Regions from separate parts of the Desemzia sp. FAM 23989 genome, predicted to be linked through region 2. Evidence: predicted binding sites of a transcription regulator. Region 2 holds the regulator's gene; each other region holds the start of a gene.
What was found. The regulator HrcA, encoded in region 2, represses chaperone genes, less so after heat shock. The targets are predictions, from matches to a motif close to TTAGCACTCNNNNNNNNNGAGTGCTAA.
Positions count from the first base shown of each region.

Region 1 (5,381 bases), on a different contig from region 2:
CCCTAACATTTCTTCGGTATGACGCATTTTCTTTTCTAATTGGATCACATGTTGGAAAACTTCCAACATTTCATCCCAAATGGATTGAGTAGAGTCAAGGCCAGTATTTTGTGCTAAGTAGCCGATAGTCACTTGTTTTCCTTTTGAAATTTGTCCAGCATCCGGAGGTTCAATATCTGCGATGATTTTTAACAGAGTTGATTTGCCGGCACCGTTTCGTCCCACAAGGGCAATACGTGAATTTTCTTGTACTTCTAAATAAATATTCTCAAACAATACATCTGCACCAAAATAACGTGCAACGTGTTGAGCTTGTAATAGAATCATTTTGTTGTCCTCATTTCTTATCTCTGCTCTTTCACTTAGTTTAGCATATTCTGTCTTTAAGTGGGAGAGTGTCTGGAAGGCTGGACTAACAAAAAGAAAGCCGGTTCACAATGTTCTTTGTGAATTTTGTATGGATAAGAAAATAAGCGAAAAAAAATATTGAAATGACCGTTTAAAAAAGCTGGTAATTTAAGAAGAAGATGTTATAATCTTATTATGTGAAACTCGACAATTTGTGAAACAAATAATTTGTTAACGAATATTGTGAATTTTGAATAAAAGAAAGTGAGTGAAGTGAACGATGGGTTCAACGAATACAATACCCAAAGCAACGGCAAAGAGATTACCGATTTATTATAGATATTTACGGTATTTGCATGAAGATGGAAAAGAACGTGTGTCATCAACTGAATTAAGTGAAGCTGTGAAAGTAGATAGCGCTACGATTCGACGCGATTTTTCATATTTCGGAGCTCTAGGAAAAAGAGGTTATGGTTACGATGTTGAAACGCTGATGCATTTTTTCAGTAAAACATTGAAACAAGACCGACTAACGAACGTGGCATTAATTGGTGTGGGTAACTTAGGACATGCTTTATTAAATTACAATTTCCATCAAGGGAACAACATGCGCATCAGTGCTGCCTTTGATATCAACAAGGATATTGTAGGAACGATTCAATCTGGAGTACCGGTTTATCCAATGGAAGACATGGTACAACAGTTGAAAATGCAACAAATCGATGTAGTTATGCTGACTGTACCTACTTCAGCAGCTCAAGATGCTGCAAATAATCTCGTTGAAGCTGGCGTTAAAGGAATACTGAACTTTACACCGATTCGTATTTCCGTACCAGAAGAAGTTCGAGTACAAAACGTGGATTTAGCGAATGAATTGCAGACTCTTATCTATTTTATCGATCACTATAAAGCAGACTCAGACAGTGATGATACTTTATTGCTATTAGATTAAAAAAAGCAACAAACCTATTTACGGTTTGTTGCCTTTTTTTAGTTTGAGATAGATTTGTAAAATCTTCGTAGCTCTTACCACATCTCGTGTGGCAAACAATACAAAAATGATAGAGAAGAATCCCCAACCAAATTCACCAACGTAGTCAATTGCAAACCAGATAAAAATAGCTGCAAGAACATAATTGAAAACAATTTGAATAATAAAATCTCTTTTTTTCATGAACGTTAAAAGTTCCTTTCTACTATAAACACTATTAGTATAGCCATAAGTTAGCTACTGTAACGGTAGCATTCATTAAAGCGTGAGCAATAATTGGAGCAGCAATCGATTTTGTTTTCCAGTACAAATAGCAGAAAACAAATCCCATAATCGAATAAAGCAAGTAATGACCATCAAAGTGAATAAAGGCAAATATCAATGAACTGATCACAGCAGCACCGATTCCTCCAGTAATGTCATAAAGATAACCAAAGATAGCTTTCCTAAATACAAACTCTTCCATAATAGGACCAAAGATAGCTACTAGAATCAAGAAAATAGGGTATTTATTCACAGTGAAAACGAGCTCTGCAGTGTTTTGTGACCCTAAAGGTGTATTGAGCAAGAATGTTTCGATAAATACAGCTAAGTATTGACCAACAAAAGCTAAAAACATTCCTCCTACTCCCCAAAAAACAATCGATTTTTTAGAATTGCTGGGCGTTTTCTCTAGACTATTATCAAATGTAGACCGATGATTAACGATAAACATTAGGATAGCTCCAATCACGAAACCGGCGATAGTACCATAAATGCTGGCGTCTGCTACAGCTTTAGCTGGTACAAAAAACAACACTATCACTGGGAAAAATTGAGCTATAATATAGATGAGAATGATTTTTGCATATGGAGACTTAATTAAATTCTTCATGTGTTTAAAACCTTCTTTAAGTAATTATTTACAGTTGCACTAAAAAAGAACAAGACTATATAAAGTGAGCAATGCACCTTTGTAATGGTACTGCATTTGGACGTAAAACAGTTTTAAAAAAAGATGTTCAATAAACAGTATAACATAAGTCTCATACCACTAAAGCAATTTTTGCTTTCTTCTTGAAGTATTTCTTTCTTAAATAAAAGGGCACTCTTTTTCTTTTTCAAGAGTAAAAAATACTTGCAAAATTTTTACAGTTTGATATGATGAAGAAGTGATTTAGCACTCTTTTAGAGTGAGTGCTAACAAAGAAAAACTATAATTGGAGGGATTTACGTGTTAAGACCTTTAGGAGATCGTGTCATCATTAAAGTCACAAAAGAAGAAGAAACAACAGCAAGTGGTATCGTTTTGGCTGGTACAGCAAAAGAAAAACCACAAACTGGTGAAGTAGTTGCTGTTGGTGCTGGGCGTATACTCGATAACGGAACAAAAGCTGAGCTTTCAGTTGTCGTTGGAAATACAGTATTTTTCGAAAAATACGCTGGTTCTGAAGTGAAGTATGATGGTACTGAATATTTAGTGATCAAAGAGAGCGATATCATCGCAATCGTAGACTAAACGTAAATAAAGACATGTACACGAATAAAAATCAATCTGATGAGGTGAAAGAAAATGACTAAAGATATTAAATTTTCTGAAGACGCACGTGCTGCATTATTACGTGGAGTAGATAAATTAGCAGATACTGTTAAAGTAACACTTGGACCCAAAGGAAGAAATGTAGTTTTAGACAAATCTTACGGTTCGCCATTAATCACTAATGATGGAGTGACGATCGCAAAAGAAATCGAATTAGAAGACCGCTTTGAAAACATGGGAGCTCAATTAGTTTCTGAAGTAGCTTCAAAAACCAATGATACAGCTGGTGATGGTACAACTACTGCCACTGTTTTAACCCAAGCGATTGTTCGCGAAGGAATGAAAAATGTTACTGCAGGCGCAAACCCGGTAGGGATTCGAGCTGGAATTGAATTAGCCACTAAAGTAGCTGTTAAGGAATTATTAGCTGTTTCTCGTAAAGTGGAAACAAAAGAATCCATTTCACAAATCGCTTCTATCTCTTCAGGAGATCCAGAAATCGGTGCTTTATTAGCAGACGCTATGGAAAAAGTGGGCAACGATGGTGTTATCACGATCGAAGAATCTAAAGGAATCGAAACTGAACTAGATGTTGTAGAAGGTATGCAATTTGATCGTGGATACTTGTCACAATATATGGTTACAGATAACGATAAAATGGAAGCTAACTTAGAAAATCCATACATTTTGATTACCGATAAAAAAATCTCAAACATTCAAGATATTCTTCCATTATTGGAACAAATCTTGCAACAAGGTCGTCCGTTGTTGATTATTGCTGAAGATATTGATGGCGAAGCATTGCCTACATTAGTCTTGAACAAATTACGCGGTACCTTCAATGTTGCAGCTGTTAAAGCTCCTGGATTTGGGGATCGTCGTAAAGCGATGTTAGAAGACATTGCTATTTTAACTGGTGGTACTGTAATCACAGAAGACCTAGGTCTTGAATTGAAAGATACTACAGTAGAACAATTAGGACATGCAAGTAAAGTGGCTGTTACTAAAGATGCGACAACTATTGTAGAAGGCGCTGGTTCAACAGATACGATCAGCCAACGTGTAGCATTATTGAGAGCTCAAGCAGAAGAAACAACTTCTGAATTTGACAAAGAAAAATTACAAGAACGTATTGCAAAATTAGCTGGTGGAGTTGCCGTTATTCGTGTGGGTGCTGCAACAGAAACTGAATTAAGAGAACGTAAATTACGTATTGAAGATGCTTTGAATGCAGCACGTGCAGCTGTTGAAGAAGGAATCATCGCTGGTGGTGGGACTGCTTATATCAACGTTCAAAGCAAAGTTGCTGAAATTGAAGCTGTAGGCGACGTTGCAACAGGTGTGAAAATCGTTGTTCGTGCGTTAGAAGAGCCAATTCGCCAAATCGCTGCAAATGCAGGAATGGAAGGTTCAGTAATTGTTGAAAAAATGAAAACTGCTGAACCAGGTGTTGGATACAATGCGGCAACAGACGAATGGGTAAACATGATTGAGGCTGGAATTACAGACCCAACTAAAGTGACTCGTTCAGCTCTACAAAATGCTGCAAGTGTAGCGGCATTATTGTTAACGACTGAAGCCGTAGTAGCAGATCATCCAGAACCAGCAGCACCAGCAGCTCCAGGAATGGACCCAAGCATGGGCGGTATGATGTAAGAAAGTTATTTTAAGATTATTGAACAAGGGAGTGAGGCAAAAGCCTCACTCCCTTGTTTTTTTCGATTATTTTCAGTTCTCCACTATTTAACGTTGGTAAGTAAAAATTCATGTCTTTACCAATGTTAGAATATACAAGAATTTTAGTGTTCGTGGTTATCTCTGGATAGTAATCCAAAAAATTTCAAGCAGTATAAAGCACATAGACCAACGATGATATACACAATTTTAGATAAGAGAGTGTCTTGTCCGCCAAATAAAGTAGCTACTAAGTCAAATTCAAAAAGTCCAACCAACAACCAATTCAAACCACCAACGATCAATAAAGCTAAAGCAATACTGTCTAGAGTTTTCATCCGGTATCCCTCCCTGTTTAGTATGACTTTTAAATCACTCTAAAAATAACAGGGATACTGTTGATTGTCCAATGAATTGATTAGAAGAATATCTAACAGTTAAAGGTGTTTTATATTCGATAGGCTAAACGCCTTGTTCCGCGCTCTCAATAATCATTGCGATGCCTATTCCGCCTCCTACGCATAGTGTGGCTAGGCCGCGCTTTTTGTTGTTTTGTTTCATCGCATTTAAAAGTGTGACTAAAATGCGTGAGCCCGAGGCGCCGATTGGGTGTCCTAATGCGATAGCACCGCCATGGATATTGACTTTCTCAGTAGGAAGTTCTAAATCGCGCACCAAAGCAATGCTTTGGGAAGCAAAAGCTTCATTGAATTCATATAAATCGATGTCTTCTTTTGTGAAATTCGTTTTTTCAAATACTTTTTGAACAGCAGTATATGGTGCATAACCCATGATTTCAGGATCGGTTCCCACTTCTGAATACCCTTTGATCGTTGCTAAATAAGGGAT
Region 1 covers NZ_JBGQQT010000002.1:57,148-62,528, forward strand. The annotation lists gene ACEN36_RS01840 (ABC-F family ATP-binding cassette domain-containing protein) at 1-327, opposite strand, end outside; gene ACEN36_RS01845 (redox-sensing transcriptional repressor Rex) at 629-1,300, shown strand; gene ACEN36_RS01850 (YdiK family protein) at 1,319-1,522, opposite strand; gene ACEN36_RS01855 (CPBP family intramembrane glutamic endopeptidase) at 1,557-2,213, opposite strand; gene groES (co-chaperone GroES) at 2,553-2,837, shown strand; gene groL (chaperonin GroEL) at 2,892-4,514, shown strand; gene ACEN36_RS01870 (DUF378 domain-containing protein) at 4,658-4,870, opposite strand; gene ACEN36_RS01875 (acetyl-CoA C-acetyltransferase) at 4,995-5,381, opposite strand, start outside.
Region 1: groES (co-chaperone GroES) is a predicted target of HrcA. The motif match lies at 2,496-2,522, and genes of this name have one in related genera.

Region 2 (5,381 bases):
CCACTTGGAACAATAATTGGTCGATTTCGTTGCGCAATTCAACTTCTTCTTTACGTGTTTTATCTGCTTCAGCATTTGCTTCAGCGTCTTTCACCATACGATCGATTTCATCGTCTGTTAAACCTGAAGAAGATTTGATTGTAATGGTTTGTTCTTTGTTTGTACCTAAGTCTTTAGCACTTACGTTAACAATACCGTTTTTGTCGATATCAAATTTAACTTCGATTTGAGGTACACCACGTGGTGCAGCTGGAATATCTGTCAATTGGAAACGACCTAATGTTTTATTGTCTGCAGCCATTGGACGTTCGCCTTGCAATACATGTACATCAACAGCAGGTTGGTTATCAGCAGCTGTTGAGAATACTTGCGCTTTGCTTGTTGGGATCGTTGTATTGCGATCGATCAATTTAGTGAACACGCCGCCCATTGTTTCGATACCTAATGATAATGGCGTAACATCTAATAATACGATGTCTTTAACATCACCAGAGATAACTCCACCTTGGATAGCAGCACCCATTGCTACTACTTCATCCGGGTTAACAGACTTGTTTGGTTCTTTACCAGATTCAGCACGTACAGCTTCGACAACAGCTGGGATACGAGTAGATCCACCAACTAAGATGACTTCATCGATATCTGATTTGCTTAATCCAGCATCTTTAAGAGCTTGTTGTACAGGTTTTTTAGTACGTTCTACAAGGTCATAAGTCAATTCGTCGAATTTAGCACGAGTCAAGTTCATTTCTAAGTGCAATGGACCAGCTTCTCCAGCAGTGATAAATGGCAAGCTGATTTGAGTTGAAGTAACACCTGATAAATCTTTTTTAGCTTTTTCAGCAGCATCTTTCAAACGTTGTACAGCCATTTTGTCTTTTGATAAGTCAATGCCGTTTTCTTTTTTAAATTCAGCTACTAAGTGAGCAATGATTTTATCATCAAAATCATCTCCACCTAATTCATTATCTCCAGAAGTAGACAATACATCGAAGACACCGTCACCTAATTCAAGGATAGATACGTCAAATGTACCACCACCAAGGTCAAATACTAATACTTTTTCTTCTTTGTCTGTTTTATCCAAACCGTAAGCTAATGCAGCTGCAGTTGGTTCGTTAACGATACGTTCTACTTCTAAACCAGCGATTTTACCAGCATCTTTAGTAGCTTGACGTTGTGCATCGTTAAAGTAAGCTGGTACAGTAACAACAGCTTTAGTAACTGCTTCGCCTAAATAAGATTCAGCGTATCCTTTGATGTATTGTAGAATATTTGCTGAGATTTCTTGAGGAGTGAATTTTTTACCATCTACTTCTACAGAGTAATCTTCACCCATGTGACGTTTGATAGATGCGATCGTATTTGGGTTGGTAATTGCTTGACGTTTAGCAACTTCCCCTACTTGGATTTCTCCATTTTTAAAGGCTACAACTGAAGGAGTTGTACGATTTCCTTCTGGGTTAGGAATGATTTTTGCTTCTCCACCTTCTAATACTGCTACAGCAGAGTTTGTTGTACCTAAATCAATACCGATAATTTTTGCCATCTGTAATCCCTCATTCTTTAATTTTTTTAGTTTTTTAATCTATCTTCAAAAGCTTCCATTAATTTTGCGGCTTTTATTGAGCCACTACAACCATTGCTGGACGTAAAACACGTTCGTGTAAAGTATACCCTTTTTGATGAACAGTCACAACAGTACCAGCTTCTTGCCCTTCTTCAACGGCAACTGTTTGAACAGCTTGGTGATAATTCGGATCAAAGGCTTCATTCAATGGATCAACTACTTGAACGCCTTCACTTTCGAGAGCCGTTTTGAAACTAGCGTAAACCATTTCGATCCCTTTTTTAAAAGTTTCGTTTTCTTCAGAAGTTTCAATCGACAATGCACGTTCAAGGTTGTCCAATACATTGATCAATTCTTTCGCTAAAGATTGAGAACGGTATTTAGCATCCGTTTCTTTTTCTTTGCGATTTCTCTTTTGGATATTAGCCAATTCAGCTTGTAAACGAAGATAAGCATCTTCTTTTTCTTGCAAGGCTGTTTTTAATTCCGCTAATTCGTCTGTTGTATCCTCTGTATTGACTTCTTCCATAGATTCCTCTGATGTTGTTTCAGCATCTAACTCTTCATTCATTGAAGGGTCTACTGATTCATTTTCTTCTAAATGCGAATCTTTATCTTCCACAATACATAACTCCTTTTTTAGTAGTCATCCATAGAATGGTAATGATCCACTATTTTTTTTGATAATTCATTTCTAAAAACATCCATGAGCCCAATCATTTTGGAATAGGGCATGTTAGTCGGGCCTAATATAGCAATTGTCCCGGTACCTAATTCTTCTACATCATACGTTGCAGAAATCAAACTGAAGTTTTCTAGGATATCAATATTCAACTCATTGCCTATGCGAACTTGAATCTCGTCATTTTGATGACCAAGCAATGATGTCAGGTCATGATTTCCATCCATAAACGAATAAAGAGATTTGAATTGATTGACATTCAGGTTTTCCGAATAATCGAGTATATTCATCCTTCCGCCAATGTGGATGCGTTCTCTTGCGGTTTTTATGAACAGTTCATTGATCAATTCCATCATACCTTCAGCAGTATGCATATATTTATGGATCAATAGCGGCACATCATCTTGCAGTTTTTTAAATACTTCTACTAGAGAACGGCCGACTAATTGGTCATTAAATAAAGAAACGATTTTTTCTAAATTTTTCAAATCAAACCCTTTTGGCACTGTGAAAATTTGGTCTTCCACATGACCCTTGTCGGTGACCAGTATGGCCATCACTTTTCGTTCATTCAATGGAACTAAACGGAACCCTGTCAACTTGCTTTCTTTGATTTCAGGTCCTAAGGAGATAGCTGTGTAACTAGTCAAATTAGATAATACTTCAGCTGATTTAACCACAATCTCGTCTAACTGAAAGAATGGATTATCGAAAGCTCTCTGTATTGTTTCCACTTCATCATGATTTACTTTTGCTGGTCTCAATAAATAATCGACGTAAAAACGATACCCTTTTTTAGAAGGAACTCTTCCCGATGAAGAATGCGTTTTTTGAAGAAAACCCATTTCTTCTAAACGAACCATTTCATTACGGATCGTTGCGGAACTCGCTACGATGTCAGTTTCTTCAAGCAGCGTTTTAGACCCTATCGGATGACCGTACTGCGTAAATAAAATCACGATAGCTCTGAGGATTGAAATTTGTCTTTCCGTTAACATATGCCTCACCTCTTTTTTTAGCACTTCAATTAAATGAGTGCTAACACAATTAATAATTTATCAAATAATAGCACTCTTGTCAATGGTTGCACCTAAAATTTCTGACTATTTTTGACTTTCTTATTGGTAAATCACCGAAAAAGAACCAGCCCTATGGGAATATTTTTTCAACTCTCAGTAAAACAAACTCAACTCCCAATATCCAGAACATGCGCTGCTGGTCATCGAGAGTTGATCTTAGTGACTTTTTTAATTTTTCGTTGTGTCCAACTGTTTAAAATAGTTTCGTACATCTATTTCATCTTGTGCTAACTGAGCGATTAAGGCTTCAACAGATGGGAATTTTTTTTCTTCCCGAATGTATTCATGCCATTCAACAGAAACTTTTTCCCCGTAGATGGCACTATTGAAATCAAATATATTGACTTCTACAGACAATTGGCGATTGTCTTCAAAGGTAATGTTGTATCCAATAGAAGCCATCCCTTCATGCCACGTCTTGCCGATTTTGATTCGAACAGCATATACACCTACTTTAGGCAGCCCTATACCAGAATCAGTATCAATATTAGCTGTAGGATAACCTAGTAATCTGCCCCGAGCATCTCCATGGATAACGATACCAGGTGTTTGGTAAATATAGCCAAGCATGTCATTCGCTTCTGCTATATCTCCGTCTACCAACGCTTTCCGGATTCGGGTAGAACTGATTTTTTCTCCATCTCCTGTTACCTTGCCTACCTCAACGACATCGAATTTTCCCTTAGCGTATCCAGGCAAGTGCTCCATAGAAGCGATCTCCTTTTTCCCGTAAGTGTAATCAAATCCAGCCACTACAGTGACTGCATGTAAGCCGATAATGTATTGGTCTACAAAATCTTGAGGCGTTAGAGCAGCGAAAGAGGAGGTGAAATCGACTTCATATAAATAATCCACGCCCAGTTCAGCCATAAATTCTTCTTTTCTTTCTGTAGTAGATAAATACGTGATCGCTTCTGGATTTATTTTTTTAAATACAATAGAAGGGTGTTGATTAAACGTCATCAATGCTAATTCAACATTTTTTTCTTCGGCCATTTTCTTAGCTCTTGAAATAACGGTTCGATGTCCTTTATGGACACCATCAAAAAAACCAAGTGCGAGGACTACTGGTTTAGTTGGAATTGTTTCTTTTTGATAAGGATGGTGAATTTTAATAATCTCCATTTTTAGGACTCCTTCATTTAAGCTGATGTTCGCAATACTTTGATGGGTTTCAATAAATCCGGTTTCGTAGGGTGTTCACCGTAAATACTGCGGGCTCTTCCTTGATACATCAATACGACTGGAAAAGAAACTTCTTTTGAAAAAGTTTCAATAGGCAGTACAGCACCATTTTTTACTTTTTCCCACAATTCTTCTGTCATTTCTTTTGTATCCATATCGCCAAGGGCATACTCTAATGGATACAAACGATCTTCTATCATTTCTTCTTGCATCAATTCAGCCACTTGATCTAACGTTAAGCAGTCTTTGACTGAAAACGTACCACTTTTCACACGTGTCAAATCAGACATATGCGCCGGGTAGCCTAACTTTTCTCCAAAGTCTACCGCTAACGTACGCACATAAGTCCCTTTTCCGCAGTCCACTTCAAATGTCCAAGAAACGGTTTGTTGCTCATTGTTCATTACAGGTTCAGAAGTTCGAACAAATCGATGAACAGCGACTTCTCTTTTTGGGCGTTCTACTTCTTCACCAGCTCTAGCGTATTCATATAATTTACGCCCATTGACTTTAATCGCAGAATACATTGGAGGGATTTGAATAATATTCCCCGTCATGTCTTGCATCATTTGATCAATAGCGTCATTTGACGGCACTTCTGTTACCGGAAGCGAGTCGACTACCTCACCACTCTTATCTTCTGTCGTCGTGCTAAATCCAATGGTGATTTCTCCCACATAAGCTTTTCCGGTTTCCATCATATATTCTACTACTTTAGTTGCTCTGCCGATACAAATCGGCAAGACTCCATCAACATCTGGATCTAATGTGCCCGTATGTCCTATTTTTTTTGTTTTAAGTATTTTTCTTAATTTAAAAACGCAATCATGACTTGTCATGCCACGCTCTTTCCATAATGGCAAAA
Region 2 covers NZ_JBGQQT010000010.1:42,347-47,727, forward strand. The annotation lists gene dnaK (molecular chaperone DnaK) at 1-1,549, opposite strand, end outside; gene grpE (nucleotide exchange factor GrpE) at 1,623-2,192, opposite strand; gene hrcA (heat-inducible transcriptional repressor HrcA) at 2,210-3,250, opposite strand; gene ribF (riboflavin biosynthesis protein RibF) at 3,500-4,456, opposite strand; gene truB (tRNA pseudouridine(55) synthase TruB) at 4,474-5,381, opposite strand, start outside.

Region 3 (5,381 bases), on a different contig from region 2:
CCGAATGGGCTGATTCAATACAAGGGAATTTACCATGTGTTTTTCCAGTGGAATCAACACGATACCGTTCACAAAAACAAAAGCTGGGGACATGTCACTTCAAAAGATTTGATTCATTGGGATTACCATGAGGCTGCTTTGATGCCGGATGAGTGGTATGACAAAGACGGCGTATATTCTGGCAGTGCAGTCTCCTTTGATGACAAATTGTATCTGTTCTATACTGGAAATGTACGAGGAGCTGAAGGGAAGCGAGAAAGCTACCAGTGTTTAGCTGTGTCGGAAGACGGGTTCACATTTGAGAAAAAAGGGCCATTGTTCAATCATCCAAGAGGTTACACAGGTCATGTCAGAGATCCGAAAGTATGGCAAGACGGAGTTGGGACGTGGTGGATGGTGTTAGGAGCACAAAAAGAGGATCTATCAGGAGACACTATTCTTTATCAATCCACTAATTTGCTGGATTGGGAATTCAAGGGATCATTTGTGGAAGAAAAACTTTCTCTGGGGTACATGTGGGAATGTCCAGATGTATTGCGTTTCACAGAAAAGGATGTCTTTATTTTCTCTCCACAAGGCTTGGAAACGAAAGGAAAAGAGTTCCAAAATATTTATCAAACGGGTTATTTAACCGGAAAGCTGACTTCCAATGGAACTTTTGCGCCAGATAAGAAGGCGTTTAAAGAATTGGATAGAGGCTTTGAATTTTACGCTCCTCAAAGTTTTACGGATGTTTCAGGCAGGGTAATCTCATTTGGTTGGGCCGGAGTGATGTACCCGGAAGTCGAAGCAGCGGTCCCAACACGAAAAGATGGCTGGCTGCACGCGTTATCTGTCCCAAGGGAAGTCACTTATGTGGATGGTGCGCTTAAACAACAACCTGTAATAGAGTTAGAACAATTGAGACAGCCAAACCCAACAGTGATAAATGATGCTGCACAGCAAACGATTGAATTGCCTTCATTACAAAACGAGTTGCTGATCGATTGGGAAAATACCCCTAAAGACTTCTGCCTTCACATTCGTAAGGGTGTAACGATGCAGTACCATCATGGGAATAACCGATTTGTAGTCAGTCGCACTAATTGGCTCACGAAAGAACGAGAAGAGCGAGAAGTAAAAATAGAAAAAGGATTAAAAAATATCCGTTTGTTGTTAGAAAGTTCTTTAATAGAGTTGTTTATTAATGACGGGGAAGAAGTATTTACCTTACGTTATTTCATAGAAGAAGAAAGCCGTCAATTAGTGATATCAACAGGTGATGAGATAGAAAATAGGACTATTTCATTGTATGAATTAAGCGTTTAGCAAAACAGACTGAGATAAGCACAATTTGCTTATCTCAGTCTGTTTTCTACATTTCTCTTATAGATCTAAGGTTTCGTTGGCATTTTCTCCCGGTTTCACCGAGTCTTTATTTCCAACAACTTTTTTAAAGAAGTTGGCAACAGATTTGGTAGTATCGCCTGTATCCCAATACTCTGCATGATTAGCTTCCACTTTGATCAAAACCAAAATAGGATCATCGTAACTGACATCGAACATTTTCTCATAGACTTTATTCCAAAATTCTTTTTTGCGCTCGATATCTTCTACAAAGGAAGCCGTTCCGCTGATAGAAGCATAAGAATCGCCAACAACGGTAACGTTTACATTTGGATTTGCAGAAATTTCTTGGTATTTTGTAGTATCTCTGCGCGTGATGAACCACAAGTCACCGTCAAATTCTAGTTCTTGAGTTTGCATCGGGCGAGAGACGATATTTCCTTCTGCAGAAACAGTTGTAAGCATGACTATCTCCGTATCTTTTAAAATACCTCTTAATACGGATAAAGCTTTTTCGTTTTGTAAAGAATTGTTTTCCGACATCTATTTCACCTCACTAGTTTAATACAGTTAGTATAACAGAGGGATTATCGATCTTAAAATAATACGTTTGCTGCTTATAAAAAAATAGCACTCTGTTGACCGAAGTGCTAAAAAAGGTTATAATATTGTTGTAGCAAGAAAGAGACTTGCTGCAAGAATCAGTACAATAAAAGAAAGAAGGATGCTTTATGAATAGTTTATTTCCATTTAGACGTGATTTCATGAATGTAGACAGAAACTTTTTCGGAGATTCTTTTGATCACCTGTTTTCTAATACAGCCAACTTTGATGTAGATATTAAAGAATCTGATACAGGATATATCTTAGAAGCGGATATGCCAGGATTGGCAAAAGAAGACATCCAATTAGATTACCACAATAATGTATTGTCCATTAATGCTCACCAAGAAGAAGGCAAAGACGAGACGGATGAGAAAGGGAACTACATTCATAGAGAACGTTCGGTTCGTTCTTACAGTCGTCAGTTTATTTTAAAAGACGTTGAAGAAAATGCAATTACGGCTAAATTTGATAACGGCGTACTGACTGTTCATTTGCCTAAAAAAGAAGTTATGGACTCACCCAAAAATAGAATTGAAATACAATAAAAACAGAAGAAAAGGACTGTCATTAATTGGCAGTCCTTTCTGCTGTTTTTATTTATCTTGGTAAACAGAAGGTTCTTCAGCTTCATCCAAATCTTCGACGACTTCTGTATCCACAAGTGGTTTGACGATTTCTTTGTTTTTGCGTTCCTTTTTGTGGAAGTGTAAAACTTCCAATAAGGGAACTAAAATGGCTGCGATAAATCCACCAGAGAAACCATTGTTGTACAAGTTCATACCAGCATGCAAATAAGTGATGTTTGCAGCCATGGCCATGTGCAGACCACCTGCTATAAAACCTGCAACAGCCCCATAGTGCCCACTTATAGGAGCCAATGTAGTTCCAAAAAGAGCGGTCAATAGAAAAGTAGTAGAAGATAGTTCAACAGAAGTAAATAAACTGATCACAACAATCCCAACTAAAATAGGCAAGACATTTTTGATGTGTTTTCCAAAAGCTCCAAATCCGACAACGGTAAAAATACCACCAAGTACAGGTCCATTCAATTCTCCTCCAACCAGAAGAGAAAGAGTAGTAGTAATCAGCCCTAGTAAAGACATATTGATAAGAGTCAATCCAAAACCATGCTTTTCTAAAAAATCTCCCCCACCAATGCCATCCTCATCTAAGAAGTCATTGTATCCATGAAAATTCCCACCGTTAAAATACAGTCCGACAGCAAACATAAAGGAAAATAGAGTGTACATAAAAATAGAAAAAGCTACATTATTTCCGCTGGAAAGCAGATTCACTACATCGACTTCAAAACCATAAGCTCTCAACATAGCGATAAAGGCCATACCAATAATTCCGGCGGTAAATCCGATGTTGTATAGGCTGAACCCTTTATGGAAGCTGGCAAAATGACGAGACAACGGAGGAAGCACGAAGCCGACAATTATCCCTGAGAGAGACCCTAATAAGATACCTAATGGAAGAGGCAAGCCAACATTAAAAGAAACCTCACTTACTAAAGGGGCCAGTGCTGTCCCGAATAAAGCAGATAATAAATAATTTTTAAATGGAGTACGAGTAGCTTTTGCATAAAGCAGTACGCCTAAAATGATGGGGATAGAATTATACAAGTTTTTTCCGAATAAGGAGAATCCTACGACTGTAAAAACAGCGGCAAGTAACGGACCGGAGAGGGTTACTTTATTTTTTCGAATAATCAACAGGCTTTTCAAAGTCATTAGTGAAGCATTCACTAACGCAGCTCCTGGATTAGCCAATGCAAAATAATCCGTTATTAAGTTAGCGGGAGAAAATAAAATTTTTATACTGCCATTCCAAATTTCACTTGGTGTGTTTAACAAAAAAGCAAAACTAAATAAGGAAGCAGCAAAAATGAAGATAAAGAGATATTTTTGACGTTCAGTTACCAAAGTCTGTTCTTGATTTTGTTTAGGATAAAGAATATTTTTCATCTAGTTCAACACACTTTCATAGAGGATTTTCTAGATAGAATGGAATTTTTCTTTGTTTATCATCCAAGTGGTCTAGTAAAGTAGGCACTTGCTTTTTTAAAATAATAACATGATTCGTTTTCAACAGCAATAAAAAAATACCGAGAAAAAGTGCCGGTTTTATTGAAACATCAATGAAAACAGACAATAAAAGGAATCGTTTTCCTTTTTAAAAAATTGAACAAAATAAAAAAAGAGCAATCTTTGGTTAGATTGCTCCGTTAGTTATCAATTAAAAGGAAAAGTGGTCTGATTCTAAACGACTACAACGATTTTCTTTTAAATGCCTTGTTCTACATTTTGTAACAGTTTTGTTGTGTGTGCTTTCTTTTCTCCGGCAATCGTAGTGCGTTTGAATGAGTAGTAAGAAATGACTAGTGGAATCAATGCACCTATCCAAGCCAAAGGATTAGCAATAGTTACGCCAAGGTAGCCTAGTGGTGTTACGAGAGCTAGTGCTACAATAACACGAGAAAGTAATTCCATTACGCCTGCTACAGTTGGTGCAGTACTTTTACCTAATCCTTGAAGTGTATTTCTATAGATAAATAATAAAGCTAACACAAAATAGAAAGTCGAATTTGTAACGAAATAAGTTTGTACCATTCCTAAAATTTCGGGATCTGTTTCGCCAATGTACATTTTTGCCATACGGCTGCCGAATACAATCAGTAAAGTTGCAGCTACAAAGCTGTATACAACAACGATACGAGTGATTTTCTGAACGCCATCCCAAATACGGTCGTGTTTACCGGCACCGAAGTTTTGAGCTGTATAGGTTGCCATTGTTGTTCCAAAAGATACTAACGGCATGGTCGCGATACCGTTGATTTTTTCAGCTGCTGTAGTGGCTGCAACAGCAGTAGCGCCTAAACTGTTCAATGTAATTTGAATGGCAATAGCCCCGATTGAAATAATAGAAGCTTGGAATCCCATAGGCAAGCCGATGTTTAAGTGAGTTGTGATTTCTTCTTTGCTTACTTTCCAGTCCGTTTTACGAATCCGTAAGACAGGAACTCTTTTCCAAATATAAACTAAACAAAGAATACTAGAAACAACTTGAGAAATGACAGTTGCATATCCAGCGCCTTCTACGCCAGTGCCAAAGCCTAAAATAAAGACATAGTCCAACACGATATTTAATACAGAAGCGATAGCTAAAAATAACAAAGGTGTACGGCTGTCTCCGATAGCGCGTAAAACATTTGATAACAAATTAAAAAATACAGTAGCACTAATTCCAGCAAAAATAACGATTAGATAAGTATAAGCGTCTTCCATTAAAGCAGCCGGGGTGTTCATGAAATCTAAAATTTGTCTAGTAAATAAAGTAGCTAAAATAGTTAAAACAACAGCAGTTACAGCACTGATGATCACACTGGCTGCTAAGTTTTTACGAATCCCTTTAATATCTTCTTTTCCAAAACGTTGAGCAGTAAT
Region 3 covers NZ_JBGQQT010000002.1:70,372-75,752, forward strand. The annotation lists gene ACEN36_RS01910 (glycoside hydrolase family 32 protein) at 1-1,308, shown strand, start outside; gene ACEN36_RS01915 (pyridoxamine 5'-phosphate oxidase family protein) at 1,366-1,869, opposite strand; gene ACEN36_RS01920 (Hsp20/alpha crystallin family protein) at 2,058-2,477, shown strand; gene ACEN36_RS01925 (DUF1576 domain-containing protein) at 2,526-3,902, opposite strand; gene ACEN36_RS01930 (MATE family efflux transporter) at 4,221-5,381, opposite strand, start outside.
Region 3: ACEN36_RS01920 (Hsp20/alpha crystallin family protein) is a predicted target of HrcA. The motif match lies at 1,954-1,980, and genes of this name have one in related genera.